One region of the Wenzhouxiangella sp. XN24 genome, then DNA from elsewhere that is predicted to be linked to it. Evidence: predicted binding sites of a transcription regulator. Region 1 holds the regulator's gene; each other region holds the start of a gene.
The links. Region 1 encodes sigma-54, which starts transcription at its own class of promoters, with help from an activator protein. Its sites were predicted from a motif close to TGGCANGNTNCNTGCTT; they were not measured.
Positions count from the first base shown of each region.

Region 2: G6032_RS01455 (DUF1328 family protein) is a predicted target of sigma-54. The motif match lies at 2,054-2,070, and genes of this name have one in related genera.
Region 3: G6032_RS10820 (PEP-CTERM sorting domain-containing protein) is a predicted target of sigma-54. The motif match lies at 1,974-1,990, and genes of this name have one in related genera.
Region 4: glnA (glutamate--ammonia ligase) is a predicted target of sigma-54. The motif match lies at 1,662-1,678, and genes of this name have one in related genera.

Region 1 covers NZ_JAAMFG010000021.1:203,115-206,835, forward strand. The annotation lists gene raiA (ribosome-associated translation inhibitor RaiA) at 1-276, opposite strand, end outside; gene G6032_RS02315 (RNA polymerase factor sigma-54) at 399-1,859, opposite strand; gene lptB (LPS export ABC transporter ATP-binding protein) at 1,870-2,595, opposite strand; gene G6032_RS02325 (LptA/OstA family protein) at 2,592-3,323, opposite strand; gene lptC (LPS export ABC transporter periplasmic protein LptC) at 3,304-3,721, opposite strand, start outside.
Region 2 covers NZ_JAAMFG010000021.1:10,407-14,127, forward strand. The annotation lists gene G6032_RS01445 (sodium-dependent transporter) at 1-880, opposite strand, end outside; gene G6032_RS01450 (BON domain-containing protein) at 1,033-1,746, opposite strand; gene G6032_RS01455 (DUF1328 family protein) at 1,815-1,991, opposite strand; gene G6032_RS01460 (PRC-barrel domain-containing protein) at 2,213-2,494, opposite strand; gene G6032_RS01465 (sigma-54 dependent transcriptional regulator) at 2,586-3,721, opposite strand, start outside.
Region 3 covers NZ_JAAMFG010000034.1:662,405-666,125, reverse strand. The annotation lists gene galE (UDP-glucose 4-epimerase GalE) at 98-1,084, opposite strand; gene G6032_RS10820 (PEP-CTERM sorting domain-containing protein) at 1,276-1,938, opposite strand; gene G6032_RS10815 (transposase) at 2,230-2,994, shown strand; gene typA (translational GTPase TypA) at 3,149-3,721, shown strand, end outside.
Region 4 covers NZ_JAAMFG010000036.1:460,367-464,087, forward strand. The annotation lists gene G6032_RS15760 (DUF4124 domain-containing protein) at 1-40, opposite strand, end outside; gene glnA (glutamate--ammonia ligase) at 155-1,564, opposite strand; gene glyQ (glycine--tRNA ligase subunit alpha) at 1,859-2,791, shown strand; gene glyS (glycine--tRNA ligase subunit beta) at 2,784-3,721, shown strand, end outside.

The DNA.
Region 1 (3,721 bases):
CAGCTTGTCCTTGTGGCGACGAACCTGGCGGTCGAGGCGGTCGATCATGCCGTCGATCGCGGCATACATGTCTTCTTCCACCGCGGCCGCATGCAGGGTGTCGCCCGCGACGCGCAGCGTGGCTTCGGCCTGGTGACGGAGCTTCTCGACGGTGAGGACGCAATGGACATCGATCAGGTTGTCAAAATGCCGGACGACCTTGTCCATCTTGCTATGCACGTAATCGCGCAACGGCTCGGTGATATCGACGTGGTGACCGGTCAAGTTGATCTGCATGATGGACTCCTTCGGAGTGTTGGAACCGTCCTGGACGGCGGCTCTTGTTTCAATCCTATTCTAGTGGCTGGCTTGCTACGCTGGCTAGGGAGGGTTTTTCGCCGTGGAAAGCGGTTTTCGACCTAGCGGATGGTCACGCGCCGGCGTTCGTTCGATGACGGAAATCCCATGGATTCCCGATACTTGGCGACTGTGCGGCGCGCCACTTCGATACCTTCCTGCACGAGTGCACGGGTGAGGGCGCTGTCGGACAGGGGCTTGGCGGGGTCCTCTTCGGCAATGAGCTTGCGGATCCGGGCACGGATGGCCGTGGACGAAATGCTCTCCCCGTCGCTGCCGGATACCTGGCTGGAGAAGAAGTACCTGAATTCGTAGACCCCCCGCGGCGTATGCATATATTTGCCGGTCGTGGCGCGGGACACGGTCGATTCGTGCAGCTCGAGCGCGTCGGCGATCTCGCGCAGCACCAGGGGCCGCATGCCTTCCTCGCCACGTTCGAGGAATTGTTCCTGGTGGGAGACGATGGCGCGCGCCACGCGGATGAGCGTCTCGTTGCGGATTTCCAGGCTCTTCACCAGCCAGCGGGCTTCCTGCAGCTGGGTCCGCAGCGTCGAATACTCGCCCCCCCGGCCCAGGCTGCCCGCATAGGCTGCGTTCACCCGGAGCCGGGGGGCGATGGCCGGGTTGACGTCGACCCGCCAGCCCGACTCGTCGCGCCGCACAAAAACGTCCGGGACGATGTACTCCGGCGGACGGGTGTCGGCCGCGCCGCCGGGGCGCGGGTTGAGCGAGCGCAGCAAGGCCACTGCATGTTCGAGCTGTTCCACGCTGCACCCAAGGCGCCGGCGTATGGTTGCGTAATCCTGCTCACCGAGCTCCACGAGGCATTCGGAGGCCAGGCGGCGCACCAGTTCCAGGTCCGGGGTGTCCGGTGCGAACGGCGCGAGCTGCAGCAACAGGCACTCCGAGAGGTCGCGCGCGCCGACGCCGAGCGGGTCGAAGCGTTGCACACAGGCCAGCACGCGCTCGACCTCGTCCACGTCGGTGACCAGTTCGGGCGCGAGATTGGTGCAGATGTCCTCGAGGCTTTCCGTCAGGTAACCGTCGTCGTCGATCGCATCGACCAGCATCGTGGCGATGTATTTCCGGTCGCCCTCGGGGAAGGCGACATCCAGCTGTGCGATCAGGTGGTCGCGCAGGGAGCTGCCGCTGACGTCAGCGTAATCCCGCTGGTCTTCGCCGTCGCCGCGACCCTGCCCCGAGCCGCTGTAACCCGAGCCGAAATCCGACACGTCGGCGTAGGACACATCGTCATCGAACCGTTCCGGCGTGTCCGTGCCGCTCTCGGCGGACTGCGCCGCAGGCGTTTCCCGCAATGCATCCGAGGGCGTTTTCTGCTCGCCCTTGGCCGGGGCCAGTTCCAGGCCGTCGTCCATCTCGAGCATGACATTCTTCTCGAGCGCCTCGCGGAGTTCGGCCTGCAGATCGAGCACCGGCAGCTGCAGCAGCCGGATGGCCATCTGCAGCTGGGGCGTGAGCGTCAGCTGCTGGCCGAGTTTGAGTTGTAGCGATTGCTTCATCATCGAACGGTCATCACAGGCGGAAGTGCTCGCCGAGGTAGACCTCGCGAACCTGCCGGTTGGCCAGTATCTCATCTGCAGTGCCGGACGCGATGACCTCGCCGGCGTTGAGGATGAAAGCGCGGCCGCAAATACCGAGTGTTTCCCGCACGTTATGATCCGTGATCAGCACACCGATGCCCCGGTCGCGCAGCTGCCCGATGATGCGCTGGATGTCGATGACGGAGATCGGGTCGACGCCGGCGAACGGCTCGTCCAGCAGGATGAAAGCGGGCTCGGCGGCCAGCGCGCGGGCAATCTCGACCCGGCGGCGCTCACCCCCGGAAAGGCTCAGGCCCTTGCCGTCGCGGATATGGCCGATATTGAGTTCCTCGAGCAGCTCTTCCAGTGCCTGTCGCCGACCGAGCGTGTCGAGGTCCTTGCGTGTCTGGAGCACGCCGAGCACGTTCTGTTCCACCGTCAGCCCACGAAACACCGAGGCCTCCTGGGGCAGGTAGCCGACGCCGAGGCGCGCCCGGCGATGCATCGGCAAGGCCGTGAGTTCGGTGTCGTCGAGCAGGATGCGGCCGCTGTCGCAGGGCACGAGCCCGACGATCATGTAAAACGCCGTGGTCTTCCCGGCGCCATTCGGCCCGAGCAGTCCCACCACCTCGCCGCTCGAGATGGACAGCGACAGGTCGCGCACCACCTGCCGCGAGCGATAGCGCTTGGAGATGCCCTCGGCGCGCAGCGTTCTCATGGCGCACTCGTCCCGTCGGGCGGCGGTTCGTCGGGCGGCGGTTCGTCGGGATCCCCGGACGCCTCGCCGGGAACATCGTCGCCCGGCGTTTCCTCCGCGTCGCCCGGCGGCGTGATGATGATCCGGACGCGTTCGCTGCCTTCATCGTCGGCGCTGGCGATGAGCCGGTCTTCGGCGATGCGGTAGAGCAATCGGCCACCGCTGACTTCGCGCAGGCCGTCCCGCAACGCCGCCTGCCCCGACAGCTCCAGGATGCCTTCGGAGAGGTCGTAGGTGATGCGATTGGCCGTACCCCGCACCACCCGCGGCTCAGGCTCGGGCAGCGTTCGCGTGAAGCGTGCCGGCGCGCCTTCGGCGGTGGCCGCAGCGAGACGATGATCTATGAAGCTCGCCGTGGCGCGCTCCGATTCGATTTCGCCCATCGGGCTGCTGATACGGACGTCGCCGCGGAACAGCCAGCTGCCGTCGGAAAAGTCGAGATCGCGCGATTCCGCGACGTCGGCCGAGATCACCATGTCGCCCTGCTGAATGCGCACTTGCTGGAATACCAGGCGCTCGTTGCGGCGATCGAAGTCCGACGAGGCCGCTTCGAGATTGATTTCCTCCTGCTGGGCGAGCGCGGCAGGCACGCCGAACACCGCCAGCGCGGCTGCCAGCGTTGCCGCGAGGGCGCCCGCGGGCGTCGGCGCGATGGGCCGGCGGCGGGAATCAGGGGAGGAAGCGACCATGGACCTCGGATTGTAACTGCAGCCGCTCCTCCAGCAAGTAAGCGACCATGCCGACGGCCGTGACCTGCTGCGGCCCGACCGTCAGTTCCACCGGGGCGTCGGTGCGCGCGATGTTGGCGGGGATGTCGATCCGCAGCCGCTCGGTGGTCAGCGATGTCGAGTCGTGGTCGCTGGACTCGCTGAGCACATTGACGCCGCCGAAGAGCTGCAGCTGGTCCTGGTCCGCGGACAGCACGCCTTCCGGCGCGGTCAGCAGCCACGGATTCGGGGAGTAGACGTTGTACTCCACCCGGACGTCGTTCAGCAGGGTCGGTCCGTCGAGAGAACGCTGACGGATTTCCTGCGCGATCAGGCGGTACTGCGGCAGGCCGTCAGGGCCCGCAGTCGTTATCTGCGCT
Region 2 (3,721 bases), 190 kb from region 1:
GCCCCTCGGCAGGGTCGAGTCCGTTGGCGAACACCAGCGGGAAGATCGCGAGACCGGAGAGCAGCGCAACGCTGGTGTCCGCGCCGGCGATATAGACCGCAGACGAACCGAGGCGGGCGGAGCTGTCGAGATAAGCCCCGTAGGTGATCAGAAGCCCCATCGCGACGCTCACGGAGAAAAAGGCCTGCCCGATGGCCTGCAGCACGACGCCGGAATCGATTTTCGAGAAATCCGCCTTGAACAGGAAGCTGAGGGCGCTGGCCATGTCGCCGGCGATCGCCGCATAGCCCACCAGCATGACCAGCATCACGAGCAGGGCCGGCATGAGAAAGCGCACGGCGCGCTCGATGCCGCGTTTCAGGCCGACCGAGACGATGCCGACCGTCAGGATCATGAAGATGGCGTGGAACAGTGCGAGGCGCCCGGGGGATGCGAGCAGTGCACTGAATTCCGCTGCCACCTCGTCCGGCGAGGCGCCCGAGAAATGGCCCATCGCCATCTTGGGCACGTAACCGAGAGCCCAACCCGCGATCACGCTGTAGAAGGAGAGGATCAGGAAGACCGCGAGCAGGTTCATCCAGCCGACGAATCGCCAGCCCGGATTGGCGCCGGCCTCCCGGGCCAGGGCGAGAAAACTGTTCGGCGGACTCAACCGACCGCGCCTGCCGATCATCAGTTCGGCGATGACCACCGGGATGGCGACCGCCGCCACCGCGACCAGGTACACGACCACGAAGGCTGCGCCCCCGCTGACCCCGGCCGTGTACGGGAATTTCCACAGGTTGCCGAGTCCGACGGCGGCGCCCACGGCCGCCATCAGGAACACGATCCGGGACGACCAGCCCTCGTGGACGTTTGCGCTGCCTTGGCCAGACGCCATGCCTACCCCCGTTATCTCGCGATGCGCCGGGCCGGTCTGTCGCCGGCTTTGCATCCCGGATGATAACGAATATGCGGGCTTCCAGTGGAATGCACCCCGGTTGCGGCAGGCCACCGGGGTGAACGGACCTGGACTTCAAGGCCTGGAAGTCCTCAGTCGTCCTTCACGGCCAGCTCGTTGCGCACGTCCTTCACGCCGGACGTGTTCGCGGCGATCAGTTCCGCCAGTTCGCGTTCCGTGTCGTCATTCACATTGCCCATGAGCGTGACGACCTGCTCGTCGGTATCGACATTTATCTCCAGCCCTGCGGTATTCTCGCTGGCAAGAAGGCGCGCCTTCACGGTGGCGGTGATGCGCGCGTCGTCCGCCGTCGAGGCGAGTCGCTCGGCGATCGTGGCCTGCTCGGTGTCGCCGATGACGCGGATGTCGTTGCGCACCGAGCGAATCCCCTCGATATTGAAGGCGGCCTGTTCGGCGAGTTCGCGTTCCGCAGCGGACTCTACCTCGCCGCCCAGGTAGGCGGTCCCGTCACGCACGTCGGTATCGATCTGCAGGGCGCTGAGTTCGTCGCTCATCGCATAGTGCGTCTCCAGCCGGATATGCGCCTCGATGTCGTCGAAATTGCTGCTGCGACCGCTGCCGTTGATCCCGCCCGCCTGGGCCGGATCACCGTAGCTTGCGTCACTCTGTGATTCATCCGTGGTGGTCTGCGCCTGCGTTTGCTCCGCCTGTTGCGTCTGCTGTTCGGTTCTTTGTGTCTGTGCCCGGGCGTCGTCGGCGGTCTCGTTATCGCGGTCCGCACATGCGCCCAGCGGCAGCAGGAACAACCCTGCGAGCATCAGCGTGGTCTTCCTGGATGGTTTCATGGTCTTTTACCTCTATGCGTTGATTGGTTGCGATGCCCGGCACGGCCAATGCCGAAGCCGGGGTTTCGTCAAGGTCCCCGGCGACGTGTGCCCATCAGGTGGGAGACGAGAGACACGACCAGCAACACGAGGAAGACGAAGAACAGGATCTGGGCGATGCCGGCCGCGGCGCCGGCGACTCCGCCAAAGCCCATGACGCCCGCGATCAGGGCGATGATGAAAAACAACAATATCCAGCCAAGCATGGCGATCTCCTTTTGTATCGATCCGTGAGACAAGCGGTCCCACCGGGCTCTTTGCCATTTCGATGCAATCAACGTGCCAGTGCCCCGATGTACGTGATACGGGCCGCGCCCGCGCCTTTGAGCGTCGGTACTATCGAAAGCCGAGACCGGGCGCGCCGAGCACCGATGGGTGCGACGGGACGGCATGGCTGAGGAAGAGTTTTCAGCGGGAACGGAAGTTTCTACCGCCCGGAGGGGCCCTGTCCGCCGAGATTCTTGAGCCGGCCGAGTGCTTGCCGGCTGATGCCGAGGACCAGTTGCGACTGCGAACGGCGTTCCAGCAGGCTCCACGGCACCGCGACCATGCGCTGGCGAGGCTCCGTCGGCTGCTCGATATGCACGAGCGCGTAACAGATGTTGGCCGCGCCCGGCACATCGAGAATGAGATCTTCAATCCGGCCGACGCGGTCGCCTTCGCGGTCGACGACGGCCGATCCCAGCAGCTCGCTTGCGTGTATCGTCATGCACCTGCGCCTACAACATTGCCCGCTTGAGGACATGCAGGAAGCGTGCCGTCGGCCGGGGAACGGTTTATCCCGGTGACCGCGGGGCGAGTCAGCCCTCGCGGTAGGCCTTCAGCTTCGTGTAGAGCGTCTTCAGGCTCACGCCGAGGGTTTCCGCGGCGGCCTTCTTGTCGCCCTCGAGATGTTCGACGGTCGCGAGGATAGCCCGGCGCTCGACCTCCGCGAGCGGCAGGCCCACAGCGATTCTCAGGTAGTCCCGGTCAACGGGGTTGTCGCCGGCCACGGCAGGTGGCAGGTCGTCCGCCTCGATCGTGTCGGTAGACAAGACGTGCGCCCGCGCGACCGCGTTGCGCAGCTCGCGCACGTTCCCCGGCCAGCTGTGCATGCGCAGCAGTTCCTCGACCTCGGTGGAGAATTCCTTGGCGGTCCCATTGGCTTCGTTCAGCTCGGCAAGGAACAGGTTGGCGAGCACCAGGATATCGTCACCCCGTTCCCGCAGCGCGGGGATGCGGACCGGAAACTGCGCAAGGCGGTAATAGAGATCTTCGCGAAGCAGGCCGGCCTGCACGGCGTCTTCCGGGTCCCTGTTGCTGGCCGCCACCACCCGCACGTCGACGGCAATATCCTCCTCGGCGCCCACGCGCCGAATGCTGCCCGATTCGAGGACCCGCAGCAGTTTGACCTGCAGCGCCGGCGACATCTCCGTGATCTCGTCGAGGAACAACGTCCCTCCCGACGCGGTTTCGAAGAAGCCGATGTGGCGCCGCGTCGCGCCCGTGAAGCTGCCTTTTTCGTGCCCGAAGAGCTCGCTTTCCAGGATCTCGGCGCTGATCGCCCCGCAATTGACCGCCACCAGCGGGGCCGCGGAGCGATCGCTGAGCGAATGTATCATCTGGGCAGCCAGTTCCTTGCCGACGCCGCTTTCGCCGGCCAGCAGCACCGTCATGTCGGTCGGCGCAACCTTGCGCAGCAGCGTGAACAGGCGGCGCATGGGCCGGGAATCTCCGTGCATGATGCCCAGGCCGGCGGCCTTGACGATTCCGGAGATCTCGGCGGCGGGCCGGTTCGCCGCCGCGACGAGCTTTTCCAGTGCCGTGCGCAATCGCTCGATCTTCACCGGCTTGGAGAAATAATCCGAAGCGCCCAGCTGCATTCCCCGCACCGCTGTCTCGAGCTGGGGGTCGGCCGTGATCAGCATGAGTTCGATCACGTTGCCGAGACGGCTGT
Region 3 (3,721 bases), on a different contig from region 1:
CCATAGTCTCAACCGACTGAAATAAATGCCGTTATTGCGGCGCGACAGCGTTCGAGAATCAGAAATTGTAAGGAATTTCGACAAAAAGCCGGGTGGTCTACGCGCTGTACCGCGGCGCCCGCTCCCAGGCCAGCGAGGAGGCGACGATCTGGTCCAGGTCGTCGTGCTTCGGCGTCCAGCCAAACAGCTCGCGGATGCGGCTCGCGTTCGCAACCAGCGTCGGCGGATCGCCGGCGCGACGCTCGGCCTCGCGCACGGGCAGCGGCTCGCCAGTGACGCGTTCGAAGGCCTGCGCAACTTCACGCACACTGTAGCCGTGCCCGTAGCCGCAGTTGAGCACCTTTGGTTCGCCGCCGTCGCGCAACCAGCGCAACGCATCGAGATGCGCGGTGGCCAGGTCTTCGACATGGATGTAGTCACGCACGCCAGTGCCGTCCGGCGTGTCGTAGTCGGTGCCAAAAATGGTGAGCGCTTCGCGTTTCCCAACCACCACTTCGCACGCGACCTTCACCAGCAGCGTGGCATTCGGCGTGGATTGGCCGATGCGCCCTTCGGGATCGCTGCCGGCCACATTGAAGTAACGCAGCGCGACGTATGACGGGCCACCCGCCGCCGCGAGATCCCGCAGCATCCACTCGCTCATCAGCTTGGACGTGCCATAAGCGTTGATCGGCGCCGTCGGCGTGTCTTCGCTCGCGACGCCGCCCGGCGGCAGGCCGTACACGGCGGCCGTGGACGAGAACACGATGTGCTTCACCCCGGCCTCGGCAGCGCACTGCAGGAGATTCCGCGTCGCGCAGGTGTTGTTCCGGTAGTACTTCAGCGGATCGGTGACCGATTCCGGGACCACGGTATGCGCTGCGAAGTGCATGATCGTGTCGATGTCGTGCTCGGCCAGGACGCGGCTCACGAGCGCCTGGTCACCGGTATCGCCGATCACCAGTTCGCCATGCGTCACGGCTTCGCGAAACCCGGTACACAGGTTGTCGAGCGTTACGACACGCTCGCCGGCTTCGCCGAGTTGTCGCGCCACGTGGCTGCCGATGTAGCCGGCACCGCCGGTGACGAGAATCCCTTGCGCCATCTGTGTTCTCCGGGGAGTTGACGGGTTCGCATCATAGCAATCGTCGGGCGGCGAGAAATGCCAAATCGGTCAAGCTACCGGCGCCCTGGGGATCGATTGACGAAAAGAAAAGGGCAGCCTTGCGGCTGCCCTTTGTCATGTTGCGTCGGTCGCTGTAAGGAGCGGGGTCGGCGCACCTCCCCTTCGTTGTCTTACTGGCTCCGGCGACGACGCAGGGCGCCCGCGCCGATGAGGCCGAGGCCGAGCAGCGCCAATGTGCCAGGCTCCGGCACCTGCGCGAACGCGTGGTTGTCGGACTCGAAGGCGAACTGCGTGGTGCTGATCACGATCTTGTCGTAGCTGGTGGCGCCCAGGAAGATGTTGACGTAGCGGTTCGCCGGGTCGGCCGTCTGGTTGCCGAAGAAGTTCGGGTTGGCGATGACCTGTGCTCCGGTGAGCGTGAGCACTTCGGTTGCACCATTGAAGAACGACAGCGTGTTGTAGTCGTCGATCGAACCCCAGTAAAGGCCGAAGTAGTTGTACGTGACGCCGGTATCGAAAGTGATGGTGTGGGAACCGGCGCGCTGGCCAAGGGCCACGGACAGGTACTGCGTCGTGTTGCCGGCGGGTGCCGCATATGCGCCGCTCGACGACCCTTTTACGACACCGCCTTGACCAAAGAAACCTGCAGGACCTCTTGTGTTGAGAAGGCTGTCATCGTTGAAATCGATGACCGTCGCGCCTGCGACCGGTGTCGTCAGGCCGCTGCCATCTGAGGCGTCAGCGCTGTTGAAGGTGATGATCGGCGCCGCATGGGCTGCAAAGCCGAACAAGCTGAGCGCGAGAGCGGCGGCGATACGATTGAGGTTCTTCATGCGCGTCAATCCGATGATGAGTGATTGAGTGAGGCATGCAGTTATCATGCCAGAACGCGTAACTATCTATAAATAATGACAATATCTTAGGTGTCGATGGCGCGCGGCGCGGTAGTCGTAAAGCTGGTCGACAAGACGTGCGTCACGGTTTTGGGTCTGCCTCGGGGCTTGCCTCGGGTCGGACCGCGTTATCTCCATGCAATCTAACGATAAAGACCCTCATAAGCACCGCGATCGGCGCTTAGGATGCAAATACAGCGCCTGAAATCGCGTTGTAAGGAACCAAGACCCATGCCGCGCGCCAACCGCGTATTCATCCCCGGCCACGTCTGGCATATCACCCAGCGCTGCCACCAGCGCGAATTCCTGCTGAAGGCGCGGATCGATCGTCGGCGCTGGCTCTACTGGTTGTTCGAGGCGCAGCGTCGCTATGGACTGTGCGTGCTGAACTACATCGTGACCTGCAACCACATCCACCTGCTGGTGCGCGACCAGCGCAACGGCGAAATCGCCGCGGCCATGCGGCTCGTGGCGGGGCGGACCGGGCAAGAGCACAACGACCGCCGCAAGCGGAGCGGCGCCTTCTGGCAGGACCGGTATCACGCGACCGCGGTCGCGAGTGACGGCCACCTGCTCCGGTGCATGAGTTACATCGACCTGAACATGGTGCGCGCCGGGGTGGTGGCGCATCCGTTCGAATGGCCGGAGAGTGGTTATTGCGAGTTGCAACGGCTGCCGCAACGCTACCGGATCATCGACACCGCGGCGCTGTGCGCGCTGGTCGGGTGCCAGTCGCCAGAGGCGCTCAGGCGTCGCGCCAGGGCCTGGACCGAACGTGTGCTGGGGGAGAGTGCGCCGGTCCGCCAGCCCGAGTGGACCGAAAGTGTGGCTGTCGGGAGCAAGCGATTCCTGCGCACGGTCAAGGGGGATCTCGGCCCGCGGGCCGTGTCACGCGCCATTGACGAGGCGTGGGGTGTGTCCTGCCTGCGCGAGGCGCCGCCCGATTACTCCAGCGCGACGGGGAGACGTCATCCGGCCGGCCGCGCGGACGATTGATAGAAATGGTGAAAAAGTAACCTTTTCAGCGTAATATACCCGGCTGCCTTAGAAAGCGAATTTACGGGGGTAAATCGCGTCCTAAGGGTCTCCCGAGGGCTGTTTTTCGGCCCTTTTCTTTTTTGCAACAGGCACTTGCCACGGTCCGACCCGCATGAATCTTCGCAACATCGCCATCATCGCGCACGTAGACCACGGCAAGACGACGCTCGTGGACAAGCTGCTGCGCCAGTCGCAGACGCTCGCGGACCGTGAGGAGCTGCAGGAACGGGCGATGGACTCGAATCCGCAGGAGCGGGAGCGCGGCATCACGATCCTGGCCAAGAACACGGCGATTCGCTGGAACGATTACCGCATCAACATCGTGGATACCCCGGGGCATGCCGACTTCGGCGGCGAGGTCGAGCGCGTGCTGTCGATGGTGGACTCGGTGCTGCTGCTGGTCGATGCAGTCGACGGGCCGATGCCGCAAACGCGGTTCGTGACGCGCAAGGCCTTCGACCACGGCCTGCGTCCCATCGTCGTGATCAACAAGGTGGATCGCGATGGCGCGCGGCCGCATTGGGCGGTGGAGAAAACGTTCGACCTGATGGACAGCCTCGGCGCCAGCGACGAGCAGCTCGACTTCCCGACCGTGTATGCCTCGGCCTTGCTCGGCCGCGCGGGACATAGCCCGGACGAACTTGCGGACGACATGCAGCCGTTGTTCGAGACGATCGTGTCCCGG
Region 4 (3,721 bases), on a different contig from region 1:
GCGCAAGCGTCAACAGCAGGGCCATCCACATCCAGCGCATCGCACATTCTCCAGGAACCGCCCGAACCCCTAGCATAGCGGTGCGACCGGCCGCCTGACAAAAAAGCGGGCGGCGGGATGGCTCCCGCCGCCCGAAAAGCGTCCTCCAGACTCGTCAGACGCTGTAATACATGTCGAACTCGACGGGATGCGTCGTCATGCGCAGGCGCAGGACGTCGGCCGTCTTGAGGCTGATGTAGGCATCGATCAGGTCGTCGGTGAAGACCCCTCCGGCCGTCAGGAAGCCGCGGTCGGCATCGAGCGCATTGAGCGCTTCCTCGAGTGAATAACAGACCTCGGGGATGCTCTTCGACTCTTCCGCCGGCAGGTCGTAGAGGTCCTTGTCCATCGGATCGCCCGGGTGAATACGATTCTGGATACCGTCCAGGCCGGCCATCATCATCGCGGCGAAGGCGAAATACGGGTTCGCCGTCGAATCCGGGAAACGCACCTCGATACGACGCCCTTTCGGGTTGGGGATGTACGGGATGCGGATCGAGGCCGAGCGGTTACGCGCGGAGTAAGCCAGCTTGACCGGCGCTTCGAAGCCGGGGACCAGGCGCTTGTAGCTGTTGGTCGAAGGGTTCGTGAACGCGTTCAGCGCGCGTGCATGCTTGATGATGCCGCCGATGAAATAGAGCGCCGTTTCGGACAGGCCGCCGTATTCCTCGCCGGTGAACAGGTTCTTGCCGTCCTTGGCCAGCGACATGTGGACATGCATGCCGTTGCCGTTGTCGCCGACCAGCGGCTTGGGCATGAAGGTGGCCGTCTTGCCGTAACCCTGCGCCACGTTCATGACGATGTACTTGAGCTTCTGCACTTCGTCGGCTTTTTTCACCAGCGAATTGAAGGCCACGCCGATTTCGCACTGGCCGGCTGTCGCCACCTCGTGATGGTGCACTTCGGGATCGAGCCCCATGTCCTCGAGCACGAGGCACATGGCGGAGCGTATGTCGTGCAGCGAATCCACCGGGGGCACCGGGAAGTAGCCGCCCTTGATGGTCGGGCGGTGGCCGAAGTTGCCGTCCGGATAGATCTTCTCGGAATTCCAGCCCGCCTCGGAAGAGTCGATCTGGTAGGAGACGCCTTTCATCTCCGAACTCCAGCGCACGTCGTCGAAAATGAAGAACTCATTCTCGGGACCGAAATAGGCCACGTCGGCGATGCCCGTGGACTTCAGGTAGGCCTCGGCGCGCAGCGCAAGGGAGCGGGGGTCGCGTTCGTAGCCCTGCATGGTGGACGGTTCGACCACGTTGCAGGTGATGTTGATCGTCGTGTCTTCCGAAAAAGGATCGACGACGGCCGTCGCCGGATCCGGCATGAGAATCATGTCGGACTCGTTGATGCTCTTCCATCCCGCGATGGAAGAACCGTCGAACATCTTGCCTTCCTCGAACATGTCGGCATCGACCTTGCTCGCCGGCAGGGTTACATGCTGCTCCTTGCCCTTGGTGTCGGTGAAGCGCAGGTCCACGAAGGCGACCTCCTTTTCACTCATGAGCTCGAGCACGTCTTTCGCTTTCATCAGGTCATTCCTCCGAGTCTGGATGCGATGGGGCCCGTCTCCCCGGACTGGATGCCGGGGTTCGGCGGGCGAACTGGGAACTGGTCTTCATGTTGCGATGCAGGAACCGTGCCAGCCGACCCTCCGGCGGCGGCGCATGACAATTCAAGCGCTTGGGCTCCGGGCGGGTCATCGGGCGCCCGCAGAGCGCACCAGCCTGGTGCGTCACGGCGGATCCTCTGCACCAGAATAGCTCGCGCCGGCGGCGTGTGGCGCTGAGTTATACTTGCGCGCTTCGCCAGCATGGGGACAGCCATGGCCGCCGCGGAACTCGGCACGCCGCCCGCCACCTTCCAGGATCTGCTGCTCGAGCTGCAACGCTACTGGGCCGGGGCCGGCTGCGTCCTGATGCAACCCCTCGACCTCGAAGTCGGCGCCGGAACCTTCCATCCGGCGACGTTCCTGCGCGCCATCGGTCCGGAACCGTGGAGCGCCGCGTACGTGCAGCCCTGCCGCCGCCCCACCGACGGACGCTACGGCGACAACCCCTTCCGCCTGCAGCACTATTACCAGTTCCAGGTCGTCATCAAGCCCTCGCCGCTGGAAATCCAGGAGCTCTACCTCGGGTCGCTCCGCGCGCTGGGCATCGACCCGCGGCTGCACGACATCCGTTTCGTCGAGGACAACTGGGAATCGCCGACGCTCGGCGCATGGGGCCTCGGCTGGGAAGTCTGGCTCAACGGCATGGAGATCACGCAGTTCACCTATTTCCAGCAGGTCGGCGGCCTGGACTGCCGCCCTGTGACCGGCGAGATCACCTACGGCCTCGAGCGGATCGCCATGGTGTTGCAGGGCGTGGACAGCGTATTCGATCTCTGCTGGTCCGACGGGCCGCTGGGCCGGGTGACCTATCGCGACGTCTACCACCAGAACGAGGTGGAAATGTCGCACTACAATTTCGAGCAGGCCGACGTCGCGGTGTTGTTCAGGCAGTTCGACGAACACGAAACGGCCTGTGAATCGCTGCTGGCCGACGGGCTCGCCTTGCCCGCCTACGAGCAGGTCCTGAAAGCCTCCCACGCATTCAACCTGCTCGACGCTCGCCGCGCGATCTCGGTGACGGAGCGCCAGCGTTTCATCCTCCGCGTGCGCGCCATGGCGCGCGGCGTAGCGTCGTCTTACTACGCCTCGCGCGAAGCACTCGGCTTCCCCATGGTCCAGGCCGCGACGGGAGGCACGCATGACTGAACGCGCGGATTTCCTGGTCGAACTCGGCACCGAGGAGTTGCCGCCCAAGGCCCTGCCTGCGCTGTCGGCGGCGTTTCGCGACGGCCTCGTGGCGCGGCTCGCGGAGGCCCGTCTCGGTCACGGGGATGTCGAGGCTTTCGCCACCCCCCGGCGGCTGGCCCTGAAAGTGCGACGCCTCGAAACGCGCCAGGCGGACCAGGCCGTTGCCTTGCGGGGACCCCCGATGCGGGTGGCGCGAGTCGACGGCGCGTGGACGCGGGCGGCGGAGAAGTTCGCCGCCTCGGCCGGCGTAGACTGCGACGCGCTGGTGGAACAGGAAGAGGCCAAGGGAAGCTACGTCTACGCACACAAGACGGAGACGGGCGCCGCGGCGGCGACGCTGTTGCCGGGACTGGTCGAAAGCGCGCTGGCGGCGTTGCCGGTGCCGCGCCGGATGCGCTGGGGCGCAGCCGAGGCGGAGTTCGTCCGCCCGGTGCACTGGCTGGTCATGCTCCTCGGGCCGGACGTCGTCGCCTGCTCCATGTACGGCATCGAAGCGGGGCGGCACACGCGCGGCCACCGCTTCATGGCACCGACGCCGATCGAACTCGCCGGGCCCGACGATTACCCGGGGCGGCTCGAGGACGAAGGTTACGTGGTGCCGTGTTTCGAGACCCGGAGAACGCGGATCCGCGACCAGGCCGAGACGGCCGCGGCCGAGCACGGCGAGCGTCTCGTGCTCGATCCAGCGCTGCTGGACGAAGTGACGGCGCTGGTCGAGTGGCCGGTGCCGGTGGTCGGGGCGTTCGAGGAACGCTTCCTGGCCCTGCCCGAAGAAGTGCTGATCGCCACCCTGCAGGATCACCAGCGCTATTTTCCGCTGCGACGCGCCGATGGCCGCCTGGCGCCACGGTTCATCACCATCAGCAACCTGGAAAGCGCCTCCCCGGA